DNA from 3 places in the Pseudescherichia sp. L3 genome. Region 1 is predicted to be linked to each of the others. Evidence: predicted binding sites of a transcription regulator. Region 1 holds the regulator's gene; each other region holds the start of a gene.
What was found. The regulator PurR, encoded in region 1, represses purine synthesis genes. The targets are predictions, from matches to a motif close to CANGCAAACGTTTGCNTG.
Positions count from the first base shown of each region.

Region 2: cvpA (colicin V production protein) is a predicted target of PurR. The motif match lies at 2,867-2,884, and genes of this name have one in related genera.
Region 3: pyrC (dihydroorotase) is a predicted target of PurR. The motif match lies at 1,849-1,866, and genes of this name have one in related genera.

Region 1 covers NZ_JANKYC010000001.1:1,041,576-1,045,887, reverse strand. The annotation lists gene NR795_RS05140 (MFS transporter) at 1-760, opposite strand, end outside; gene NR795_RS05135 (YnhF family membrane protein) at 943-1,032, opposite strand; gene purR (HTH-type transcriptional repressor PurR) at 1,330-2,355, shown strand; gene punR (DNA-binding transcriptional activator PunR) at 2,388-3,299, opposite strand; gene punC (purine nucleoside transporter PunC) at 3,435-4,312, shown strand, end outside.
Region 2 covers NZ_JANKYC010000001.1:2,168,589-2,172,900, reverse strand. The annotation lists gene accD (acetyl-CoA carboxylase, carboxyltransferase subunit beta) at 1-722, shown strand, start outside; gene folC (bifunctional tetrahydrofolate synthase/dihydrofolate synthase) at 792-2,060, shown strand; gene dedD (cell division protein DedD) at 2,050-2,754, shown strand; gene cvpA (colicin V production protein) at 2,940-3,428, shown strand; gene purF (amidophosphoribosyltransferase) at 3,462-4,312, shown strand, end outside.
Region 3 covers NZ_JANKYC010000001.1:785,433-789,744, reverse strand. The annotation lists gene mdtH (multidrug efflux MFS transporter MdtH) at 1-399, shown strand, start outside; partial or broken gene grxB (glutaredoxin 2) at 465-1,112, shown strand; gene NR795_RS03835 (lipoprotein) at 1,240-1,800, shown strand; gene pyrC (dihydroorotase) at 1,928-2,974, shown strand; gene dinI (DNA damage-inducible protein I) at 3,050-3,295, shown strand; gene bssS (biofilm formation regulator BssS) at 3,564-3,818, shown strand; gene solA (N-methyl-L-tryptophan oxidase) at 3,934-4,312, shown strand, end outside.

The DNA.
Region 1 (4,312 bases):
TGCCGATGGAGAAACCGACCCCAATCAGCACCAGCATGGCAGTAACAAACAACGGCGTGGCATGGGTAATCTCATGCAGTACCGGTGCGATGTAGGTATAGAGCGTAAACATTGCCCCCGCGCCGAGCACGGTGGTCAGTAAAGCCGACAGCACCTGGGGACGTACCAGCACGGCCAGCTCTTTGCGTACATCCGGACGCTGCCCGGCGCTGCCTTTTGGCAGAGAGAAGAACAGGCTCAGCATCGAGATCACACCGAGGCCCGCCGTGGCAAGAAACGACATTCGCCAGCCGATGGTTTCACCTAGCCATGTCGCCGCCGGCACGCCGCCGATGTTGGCGATGGTCAGCCCCATAAACATGGTAGCCACCGCGCTGGCCTGCTTCTCTTTGGGCACAACGCTGGCTGCCACCACCGATCCCAACCCAAAGAAGGCCCCGTGATTAAGGCTGGTGAGAATCCGCGACAGCATCAGGGTGGTGTAGTCAGGAGAGAGTGCGGACAGCACGTTGCCCAGGGTAAAGATGGCCATCAGGAAGATCAGCGCGCTACGACGCGCGCGATGGGAGAGCAGCAGCGTCATCAGCGGCGCACCCACCATCACGCCAATGGCATAGGCGCTAATAAGCATCCCCGCTGCCGGTATAGAGACATCTACCCCACGAGCGATCGTCGGCAGCAGGCCCATCGGGGAGAACTCGGTGGTACCGATGCCAAATGCCCCAATCGCCAGGGCCAGCAGGGGAAAGTTGATTTTCATATTTTGACTCCAGAATTGCCGTGTCGACAGGCGACACCGTCACAGAAGCCAAAAGCATGACATTTATCACAAAAAAACAGAAGTTATCAAACTAACAAAAGTTTATTGCCATTTTGATAACAATTGGGCGGGGAAAAGGTCGACATTAAACAGAGGGAGAGAGGCCCCTCCCCCATGCTGAATCAATTTAACGCAGCGGTCAGCGCACCCGCAACAATCAGGCCCAGCACAACAACGGTGGTCATCAGGGAAAACTTCAGATCTGCACTCATCAATTTCTCTCCATTCTTATTACCCCACAAAAAGTGAGCCTGCGCATTTTTACACATTTATGGGCAAAAATCTTCTTTGATTTGGGGTGATATGCGTTTTAACGCTTCCCCTTTTCATCAAGATAAGACAAAATTCCACGCTAAATTTATTCGCGTACCGGCCATAGACCCCTCCTGACGTTCCGTGTCGTTTTCCCGGCGAATCGCATCTCCAAACGTTGCGTGCAGGCTGAGTAGAGGCAAACGTTTACCTACACTATTTTCAGGAGCTTACGTCGTGGTTTGGAGTGACATTGAATGGCAACTATAAAAGACGTAGCGAAACGAGCAAACGTTTCCACCACAACCGTATCACATGTTATTAACAAAACCCGCTTTGTGGCAGAAGAGACGCGTAATGCGGTGTGGGCAGCTATTAAAGAGCTGCACTACTCACCCAGCGCCGTGGCCCGCAGCCTGAAGGTTAACCATACCAAATCGATTGGCCTGCTGGCGACCAGCAGCGAAGCGCCCTACTTTGCCGAGATTATCGAAGCGGTAGAGAAAAACTGCTTCCAGAAAGGCTATACCCTTATCCTGGGTAATGCCTGGAACAACCTGGAGAAGCAGGGTGCCTATCTGTCGATGATGGCGCAAAAGCGCGTCGATGGCCTGCTGGTGATGTGCTCTGAATACCCCGCCCCGCTGCTCAGCATGCTGGAGGAGTATCGCCATATTCCCATGGTCGTCATGGACTGGGGCGAGGCAAAAGCAGACTTTACCGACTCGGTGATCGATAACGCCTTCGAAGGCGGGTATATGGCTGGCCGTTACCTGGTCGAGCGCGGCCATCGTGAGATTGGTGTGATCCCTGGCCCGCTTGAGCGCAACACCGGCGCGGGTCGTCTGGCTGGCTTTATGAAAGCCATGGAAGAGGCGCTGATCAGCGTGCCGGAAAACTGGATTGTGCAGGGCGACTTTGAACCCGAGTCCGGCTACCGGGCGATGCAGCAGATCCTCTCTCAGCCGCACCGCCCTACTGCCGTGTTCTGCGGCGGCGATGTGATGGCAATGGGTGCGCTCTGCGCCGTCGACGAGATGGGCCTGCGCGTGCCGCAGGATGTATCGCTGATCGGCTATGATAACGTGCGTAACGCCCGGTTCTTCACCCCTGCGCTGACCACCATCCACCAGCCCAAAGACTCGCTGGGGGAAACCGCCTTTAATATGCTGATGGACCGCATTGTGAATAAGCGTGAAGAGTCACAGTCGATTGAGGTTCATCCTCGGCTGATCGAGCGCCGCTCGGTCGCTGACGGTCCCTTCCGCGACTATCGCCGTTAAGATCCCGCCGCGATAAAACCTGCGGGAGCCGATCACTCCGGCTCTCGCAGCCACTCCCGATTAAGCGTTTCGCTATCGCCTAAGTAGTCCAGCAGCCAGCCCAGCGCGGGCGAGTTGTCGTTTTGCTGCCAGGTCAGGCAGCATGCTGCATCTGGAAACGGCTCTTCCAGCTGGAGCTCCACCCACTCACCGCGATCGAGCCACGGCCGTGCAAAATGGCCCGGCACCATACCGATGCACAGTCCGGCGCTCAGACACTCTGCTGAAGAGGTCCAGTCCGGCACCACCATTCGCCGCTGGTTGTCCAGCAGCCAGGTGATCCTCTTGGGCAGCAGCCGGGAAGTATCTTCCCACACCAGCGACGGCCAGCCGCGCAGGAGATCGTCACTCAGCGGGCCACCCCTGCCCGCCAGCGGGTGATGAGCGGCCACGACGCAGCGCCAGTTGAGCATCCCCATATCGCGAAAGGCAAAGCGCCCGCCTACAGGTATGGCCTGAGTCGCACCGATAGCCAGCTCTACGCGCCCATCGGCCAGCGCATCCCAGACGCCATTAAACACCTCTTGCGACACCAGCAGCTCCACGTCTGAAAAGTGGCGGTAGAAGTCGACGATCATCTGCCGGGTGCGTTCGGGACGCACAATATTATCGACGGCAATGGCAAGCTGCCCGCGCCAGCCGTTGGCTATCTGCTGACACTGCTGTCGGGTGACCTGCATTTTTTTGATGACAGACCGCCCCTCCTGCAAAAACCAGCTGCCGGCAGGGGTCAACACGACATCCCGATGACGTCGTTCGAACAAAGGCACGGCAAGCCACTCTTCCAGCTGGCGAACGGTATAGCTGATTGCAGAGGGAACCCGGTGCAGCTCCTGGGCGGCGGCGCTAAAGCTGCCGGTACGGGCGACGGTATCTACGACTTCAAGGGAGTAATCTGACCACATATTCTGCCTGCAAAAAATTTGAATGCACCGCGCAAATATTACCGTTTCACAACCGACAATGCACTGCCTACACTTTGCCGCTTTGCGATCTGTCCTGTTCACCTGTCGTGTAAAAGATAATAAGAAGGAATCATGATGTTACCTGGTAAAGGGTTTTTAGTTTGGCTGGCGGGATTAAGCGTGCTGGGCTTTCTGGCAACGGATATGTATCTGCCGGCGTTTACTGCTATTCAGCAGGATCTCAATACGCCTGCATCGGCCGTGAGCGCCAGCCTGAGCCTGTTTCTGGCCGGTTTCGCCCTCGCCCAGCTGGTATGGGGCCCACTCTCCGATCGCTTTGGCCGCAGGCCAATACTGCTTTGCGGGCTGGGGCTGTTTGCTTTCGGCTGCCTCGGCATGCTGTGGGTGCGTGACGGCACCACGCTGCTGGTGCTGCGTTTTGTTCAGGCCGTAGGGGTCTGTGCTGCGGCGGTTAGCTGGCAGACGCTGGTAACGGACTACTATCCGGCTCAGCGGGTTAACCGGATTTTTGCCACCATCATGCCGCTGGTAGGGCTGTCACCTGCCCTTGCGCCGCTGCTGGGAAGCTGGATCCTTGCCCACTCCCACTGGCAGACGATCTTCATGGTGCTGTTTGTTATCACGCTGCTGCTGATGCTGCCCGCGCTGCGCCTTAAAAAACCGGTCAAAAAACAGCACCCGCACGCGACGCCCGTCACCTTTGGGCTGCTGTTACGCTCCCGCTTTTACTGCGGAAACGTCACCATCTACGCCGCCTGCTCGGCCAGCTTTTTCGCCTGGCTGACCGGCTCGCCGTTTATCCTGAGCGCGCTGGGCTATGGTCCCACGGCGATTGGGTTGAGCTATGTCCCGCAGACCATCGCCTTTCTGCTGGGCGGTTACGGCTGTCGCGCCGCGCTGCAACGCTGGCAGGGGCCACGCATGCTGCCCTGGCTGCTGGCCCTCTACGCCCTGAGCGTGGTTGCCGTCTGGCTGGTCTCCTTTATACCGCA
Region 2 (4,312 bases), 1.1 Mb from region 1:
TGGATGAAGGGTCCATGGTGGAGCTGGGTAGCGAGCTTGAGCCGAAAGATGTGCTGAAGTTCCGCGACTCTAAGAAGTACAAAGATCGTCTGGCCACGGCTCAGAAAGAGACCGGTGAGACAGACGCGCTGGTGGTGATGAAAGGCACCCTGCACGAGATGCCGGTTGTGGCGGCAGCCTTTGAGTTTGCCTTTATGGGCGGCTCCATGGGCTCGGTTGTGGGCGCACGTTTTGTTCGTGCCGTTGAGCAGGCGCTGGAAGACAACTGCCCGCTGATCTGCTTCTCCGCCTCCGGCGGGGCGCGTATGCAGGAAGCGCTGATGTCCCTGATGCAGATGGCGAAAACCTCTGCCGCGCTGGCAAAAATGCAGGAGCGCGGCCTGCCGTATATCTCCGTGCTGACCGACCCGACCATGGGCGGCGTCTCTGCAAGCTTTGCGATGCTGGGCGATCTCAATATCGCTGAGCCGAAGGCGCTTATCGGCTTTGCCGGTCCGCGCGTTATCGAGCAGACCGTGCGTGAGAAACTGCCGCCGGGCTTCCAGCGCAGCGAGTTTCTGATTGAGAAAGGCGCGATCGATATGATCGTGCGTCGTCCAGAGCTGCGCCTGAAGCTGGCGAGCATTCTGGCGAAGCTGATGAACCAGCCTGCACCCAACCCGGATGCCCCGCGTGAAAGCGTAGTGGTACCGCCGGTACCGGATCAGGAAGGCGGAGTCTGATAAATCAGGAGGCAGGGCCAGCCGGCTCTGCCTTTTTTCTTTTCACACTGGCAGCAATCCCCGGGCACTATGGAAATGAAAAGCACTCCTCAAGCCACGTCGCCCCTGGCCACGTGGCTTTCTTATCTGGAAAACCTGCACGGTAAAACCATCGATATGGGTCTTGAGCGCGTCAGCCGGGTGGCCGCGGCGCTGGATGTCTTAAAGCCCGCACCTTTCGTCTTTACCGTGGCAGGCACCAACGGCAAAGGCACCACCTGCCGCACGCTGGAGTCGATTTTGCTGGCGGCAGGCTACCGGGTTGGCGTCTACAGCTCGCCCCATCTGGTGCGCTATACCGAGCGTGTGCGCGTGCAGGGCGGGGAGCTTCCCGAGCTGGAGCATACCCGTTCGTTTGCCGCCATTGAGGCCGCCCGCGGCGAAACCTCGCTCACCTACTTTGAGTACGGCACGCTCTCGGCGCTGTGGCTGTTTAAGCAGGCCGCGCTGGACGTGGTCATTCTTGAAGTCGGGCTGGGCGGACGTCTGGACGCCACCAACATGGTGGATGCCGACGTGGCAGTGGTCACCAGCATCGCCCTCGATCATACCGACTGGCTGGGGCCGGATCGCGAAAGTATTGGCCGGGAAAAAGCCGGGATCTTCCGCGGCGGCAAACCGGCGGTGGTGGGTGAACCCGATATGCCGTATACCATTGCCGAGGTGGCGAGCGAGAAGGGGGCCAGCCTGCTGCGTCGCGGGGTCGACTGGCACTACGCGGTAGCGGATAATAGCTGGACATTTCAGGATACGGCGGGCGAGCTGAGCGCGCTGCCGCTGCCCCACGTTCCACAGCCGAATGCGGCGACCGCCCTGGCGGCGCTGCGCGCCAGTGGGCTAAAGGTGAGCGAGCAGGCAATCCGCGAGGGCATTGCCAGCGCGATCCTGCCGGGGCGTTTTCAGACGGTGAGCGAGTCGCCAAGGGTGATCCTCGACGTGGCGCATAACCCGCACGCGGCGGCTTACCTTGCTGGACGGCTTGCAGCTCTGCCATCTCACGGGCGGGTACTGGCGGTGGTCGGGATGCTGCACGATAAAGACATCGGCGGTACGCTGGCCTGTCTGGAGCAGTGCGTCGATAGCTGGTATTGTGCCCCTCTGGAGGGGCCACGCGGTGCAACAGCAGAGCAGCTGCTGGCCCATCTGAAAGGCGGGGCGGCATTTGCTGACGTCGAGCAGGCGTGGCGCGCGGCAATGGCGGATGCCAGACCTGAAGATACCGTGCTGGTGTGTGGTTCATTCCACACGGTGGCACATGTCATGGAAGCGATGGACGCGGGGAGAGCAGGTGGCAAGTAAGTTTCAGAACCGTTTAATGGGAACCATTGTGCTGGTGGCGCTGGGAGTAATTATCCTGCCAGGGCTGCTGGACGGGCAGAAAAAACACTATCAGGACGAGTTTGCGGCGATCCCGCTGGTGCCGAAACCGGGCGATCGCGACGAGCCGGACATGATGCCAGCGGCAACGCAGGCGCTACCGGCCCAGCCGCCGGAGGGCGCGGCGGAAGAGGTGCGGGCGGGGGATGCCGCCGCGCCGTCGCTGGAAACGTCTCGCCAGGCGCTAGAAGGCAGCGCGCTGGAGGCAGAGCAGTATCCGGTAGAGACGCCGAAAGCGAAGCCGGTGGAAAAGGCGCAGCCTAAGCCACAGCCACAGCCGCAGCGTGACCGAGCCAGCGAGCAGTTAGCCGCCGCGAACGACGCGCCGGTGGCCCCGCCTAAACCGGCAGCGGAGGAGAAACCTGCGCCAACCGGCAAAGCCTGGGTCGTCCAGCTTGGGGCGCTAAAAAATGCCGATAAAGTCACCGAGATCGTCGGCAAGCTGCGCGGAGCAGGGTATCGCGTTTACACTATTCCAAATACGCCGGTACAGGGTAAAATAACCCGCATTCTGGTCGGCCCGGACGCCTCCAGAGACAAGCTAAAAGGATCGCTCGGGGAGTTAAAACAGCTCTCAGGCTTAAGCGGCGTGGTGATGAACTACAGCGCAAACTGATCCTTTGGCGGGTTAAAAAAAGCGCGGCCGGCAGGCCCATAGAGGCAAAAGGTCTGATGGCGTTGAATATTTTTTCAGCGCCATTTTTATTTTCGCGCGGCACGGAAATCGCTACGCAAACGTTTTCTTTTTCTGTTAGAATGCGCCCCGAACTGGACGACAGGGCGTAAAATCATGGGACACATATGGTCTGGATTGATTACGCCATCATCGCGGTAATAGGTTTTTCCTGTCTGGTTAGCCTGATCCGTGGCTTTGTACGTGAAGCGTTATCGCTGGTGACATGGGGTTGTGCTTTCTTTGTTGCCAGTCATTACTACACTTACCTGTCTGTTTGGTTCACGGGCTTTGAAGACGAACTGGTGCGGAACGGGATTGCTATCGCAGTACTGTTTATCGCAACGCTGATTGTCGGCGCTATTGTTAACTACATTTTCGGCGCGCTGGTCGATAAAACCGGTCTGTCGGGAACCGACAGGGTGTTGGGGATTTGCTTCGGTGCGCTACGTGGGGCGCTGATTGTTGCCGCAATCCTGTTCTTTCTCGATACCTTTACCGGGTTCTCGAAAAGCGATGACTGGCAGCGTTCGCAGCTGATCCCACAGTTCAGTGTTATCATCAGGTGGTTCTTTGACTATCTGCAAAGCTCGTCTAGTTTTTTGCCCAGGGCGTAAGCCCTGCGATGTGGCCTAGCGAGGAAAAGACGTATGTGCGGTATTGTCGGTATCGCCGGTGTTATGCCGGTAAACCAGTCGATTTATGACGCGTTAACGGTGCTTCAGCACCGTGGTCAAGATGCCGCAGGCATCATCACTATCGATGAAAACAACTGCTTCCGTTTACGTAAAGCGAACGGGATGGTTAGCGATGTATTTGAAGCCCGCCACATGCAGCGCCTCCAGGGGAATATGGGTATCGGCCATGTGCGTTACCCCACCGCTGGTAGCTCCAGCGCGTCTGAAGCGCAGCCCTTCTACGTTAACTCGCCGTATGGCATCACGCTTGCCCACAACGGCAACCTGACCAACGCCCACGAGCTGCGTAAGAAGCTGTTCCAGGAGAAGCGTCGCCACATCAACACCACCTCCGACTCTGAAATCCTGCTCAATATTTTCGCCAGCGAGCTGGATAACTTCCGCCACTACCCGTTAGAGGCGGATAACATTTTTGCCGCGATCGCCGCGACCAACCGCCAGATCCGCGGCGCGTACGCCTGCATCGCGATGATTATCGGCCACGGCATGGTCGGCTTCCGCGATCCCAACGGCATCCGTCCCCTGGTGCTGGGCAAGCGTGACATCGGCGACGGCCGCACCGAGTATATGATGGCCTCCGAGAGCGTGGCGCTGGATACGCTGGGCTTTGAGTTCCTGCGTGACGTTGCCCCTGGCGAAGCGGTCTACATCACCGAGAAGGGCCAGCTCTCTACCCGCCAGTGCGCCGACAACCCGGTCAGCAACCCGTGCCTGTTTGAGTATGTCTACTTCGCCCGTCCGGACTCCTTTATCGACAAGATCTCCGTCTACAGCGCCCGCGTTAATATGGGTAAAAAACTGGG
Region 3 (4,312 bases), 260 kb from region 1:
TTTCGCCTTGAGCAGCGTTTGATGGCCGGCCTGCTGTTTATGTCCTTCAGCCTGCTGCCGATTGGCATGGTGAGTTCGCTGCAGCAGCTCTTTACATTAATTTGCACGTTCTATATCGGCTCGATTATTGCCGAACCGGCGCGGGAAACGCTGAGCGCTGAGCTGGCCGATGCCCGGGCGCGGGGCAGCTATATGGGCTTCAGCCGCCTGGGCCTCGCCTTTGGCGGATTCCTTGGCTATGCGGGGGGTGGCTGGCTGTTCGACGCCGGAAAAGCCTTCAGCCAGCCCGAGCTGCCGTGGATGATGCTGTCGGCGATTGGCCTGGTGACGCTGTTTGCGTTGTGGTGGCAGTTCAGCCCCCGTCATCCCCGGACAGGGGTGCTCGAACCGGGGGCCTGATTTGAAAGGCGCTTTTTTCTCTTCCATACTGATGGTTACGGACAACCATCACCTGGAGGGGAAACGTGAAGCTCTATATTTACGACCACTGCCCGTACTGCCTGAAAGCCCGCATGATCTTCGGCCTGAAAAATCTGCCGGTCGAACTTAACGTGTTGCTCAACGATGATGAAGCCACGCCCACCCGTATGATTGGCCAGAAGATGGCCCCAATCCTGCAAAAAGATGACAGCCGCTACATGGCCGAGAGCCTGGACATTGTGAAGTAAGTTGACCAGCTCGACGGCGAGCCGCTGCTGACCGGCGCACGCAAGCCAGCCATCGAGACATGGTTGCGCAAGGTTAATGAGTACACGAACCGCCTGCTGCTCCCGCGCTTTGCCAAAGCACCGTTTGATGAGTTTGCAACGCCCGAGGCGCGCGCTTACTTCATCAAGAAAAAAGAGGCCGCTATCGGCGACTTTAGCGAGCATCTTGCCCATACGCCGGGGCTGGTGAAAAAAATCAGCGATGATCTGCGCGATCTGGATAAGCATATTGTCCAGCCCAACGCGGTTAACGGTGAACTCTCTGAGGATGATATCCACCTCTTCCCGCTGCTGCGTAACCTGACGATTGTGCCCGGTATTGTCTGGCCAACCCGCGTCGCCGACTATCGCGACAATATGGCCAAGCAGACGCAAATTAACCTCCTCTCCTCTATCGCAATTTAACCTCTGGTTCGGCGGAAGCGTAGGTTTCCGCCACCGCTTTCAGCCTTTTCTGCTGTTACGCCTCCCGCTGGTGCGCCAGGCTGCTTTATGTCACGATGGCATAAATGGATGGCTTTTGAGGGATCCCATGAAGAAGATTTTATTTGCCGCAGCCCTTGTTGCAGGCGGCCTGCTGGCAGGCTGTAACCAGCTCACCCAGTACACCGTCAGCGAGCAAGAGATCAACCAGGCGCTGCAAAAGCACAACAATTTTTCCCGCGATATTGGCCTGCCGGGCGTGGCGGATGCGCATATTGTGCTAAATAACCTGGTCAGCGCTATCGGGCGTGACGATCCGGGCAAAGTTACGCTCTCTGGCGACGCCGGACTGGATCTTAACTCCCTGTTTGGTAGCCAGCAGGCCACGGTTAAGCTGAAGCTCAAGGCGCTCCCGGTTTTCAATAAGGAGAAAGGAGCGATCTTTCTCCAGCAGATGGAGGTGGTTGACGCCTCGGTAATGCCGCAGAAGATGCAGCCGGTCGTACAGACCCTGATCCCCTACCTGAACCAGGCCCTGCAGAACTACTTTAACCAGCAGCCTGCCTACGTCTTAAGCGAAGACAGCAGCAAGGGCGAAGCGCTGGCGAAAAAGTATGCCAAAGGGCTGGAGATTAAAGAGGGCGAAATTGTGATCCCCTTTATTAACTGACCGATAGGCGCACCGTAATTTTTGCTCTGCGGTCAGGAAAGTGGTGCAAACGAAAACGTTTACGCCTATGCTTAGTGCCCGGCATAAAACCAGCCATTATTGACTTCACTTTAGCCGGAGCACTACCATGACAGCACAACCCCAGGTTTTAAAAATTCGCCGCCCTGACGACTGGCACGTACATCTGCGCGACGGCGATATGTTGAAGACTGTGGTGCCCTACACCAGTGAAACCTATGGCCGCGCTATCGTGATGCCAAACCTGGCACCGCCGGTGACCACCGTCGAAGCCGCCATCGCCTACCGCCAGCGTATTCTTGCCGCCGTCCCTGCCGGACACGACTTTACCCCGCTGATGACCTGCTACCTTACCGACTCGCTGGATCCCAACGAGGTCGAGCGCGGCTTTCGCGAAGGGGTCTTTACTGCAGCCAAGCTCTATCCGGCCAATGCCACAACGAACTCCAGCCATGGGGTGACCAGCATTGACGCTATCATGCCGCTGCTGGAGCGGATGCAGATGCTGGGTATGCCGCTGCTGGTGCACGGCGAAGTGACCCACGCCGAGATTGACATCTTCGATCGCGAGGCGCGCTTTATTGAAACGGTGATGGAGCCGCTGCGCCAGCGCCTGCCTGCGCTGAAGGTGGTGTTTGAGCACATCACCACTAAAGATGCCGCCGACTATGTGCGCGAGGGCAATGAGCTGCTGGCAGCGACTATTACCCCGCAGCATCTGATGTTTAACCGTAACCATATGCTGGTGGGCGGCGTGCGCCCGCACCTTTACTGTCTGCCGATCCTCAAGCGTAACGTTCACCAGCAGGCGCTGCGTGAACTGGTCGCCAGCGGCTTCGACCGTGCTTTCCTTGGCACCGACTCCGCCCCGCATGCGCGCCTGCGTAAAGAGACCAGCTGCGGCTGTGCAGGCTGCTTCAATGCCCCGTCGGCGCTGGCCAGCTACGCCACCGTCTTTGAAGAGATGAACGCTCTGGCACATCTTGAAGCCTTCTGCTCGCTTAACGGCCCACGCTTCTACGGCCTGCCGGTCAACGAGGGTTACGTAGAGCTGGTGCGCGAAGAGGAGCAGGTGCCAGAAAGCATCGCCCTCAGTGACGATACGCTGATCCCTTTCCTGGCAGGCGAACGCGTTAACTGGCGGATCCGTCGCTAAAAAAGAGTTTGCTCCCTGTTGTAAGTTCTGCGTCTATACTGTATAAAAATACAGTACATTACTCAGGGGGCAATCATGCGTATTGAAGTGACTATCGCTAAAACAACACCCTTACCGCCGGGCGCGATTGATGCGCTGGCAAGCGAACTCTCCCGCCGTCTGCAGAGCGACTATCCCGACACCGAAGGCAAGGTGACCGTCCGCTATGCAGCTGCCAACAATCTGTCTGTTCTCGGCGGTGCCAAAGGTGATAAAGAACGCGTTAGCGAGATCCTCCAGCAAACCTGGGAGAGCGCGGACGACTGGTTTACGCAGGATTAATGGTTGTTTCCCTATTGTGCTTTTGCCGGGTCGCCCCGGCTTTTTTTCACTTTTAGGCATTATTCTGATGGTGCCGCTTATCTCTGTAATAAATAAGCCGTAATTAGCCCTTTTCTTGTTCAAAAAATTCTAAGAAAGTTCAGAAAAAATGCCCCTATTTTTTTTATTGGCGCAATCTGCTTAATTATTGATATACTTAAGTTGCTTCAAAAAACACGCATTGAACCTCAAGAGTCGTTGTCACTACACACGCATTTAGGGGGTTAAAATGGTAAAAAATAATGAAGTCATTCAAACCCATCCGCTCGTAGGGTGGGACATCAGCACCGTGGACAGTTACGATGCGCTGATGCTGCGCCTGCACTACCAGACCCCAAACCACGCCGACCGTGACGATACCGAGGTCGGACAGACTCTGTGGTTAACGACCGATGTTGCTCGTCAATTTATATCGATTCTAGAAGCCGGCATTGCCAAGATCGAATCTGGCGACTACCAGGAAAACGAGTACAGGCGGCATTAATGAATGCTCATTTTTCAACCAACAGGCACCCATAGGGTGCCTTATTTATTTGTGGCTTGTATAACGTCGGCGGGTTAATTACTCTCCTGAGCACGCGTTTTTGCCAGGAGAGCTTATGAAATACGATCTTATTATTATCGGTAGCGGTTCAGTGGGCGCGGCGGCGGGCTATTATGCTACCCGCGCGGGGCTGAAGGTGCTGATGACCGATGCCTATATGCCGCCACACCAGCAGGGTAGCCATCATGGCGATACGCGGCTTATCCGCCACGCCTACGGCGAGGGCGAAAAGTATGTCCCTCTGGTGCTCAGAGCACAGACGCTGTGGGAGCAGCTGGCAGCAGAGAGCGGCGAAGAGGTGTTTATCCGCAGCGGCGTGGTTAACCTGGGGCCCGCCAACTCTGATTTTCTACGCAACGTTGCCCAGAGCGCGCAGCAGTTTAACCTTAACGTTGAGCAACTCGACGCTGCGGCGCTGATGGCACGCTGGCCTG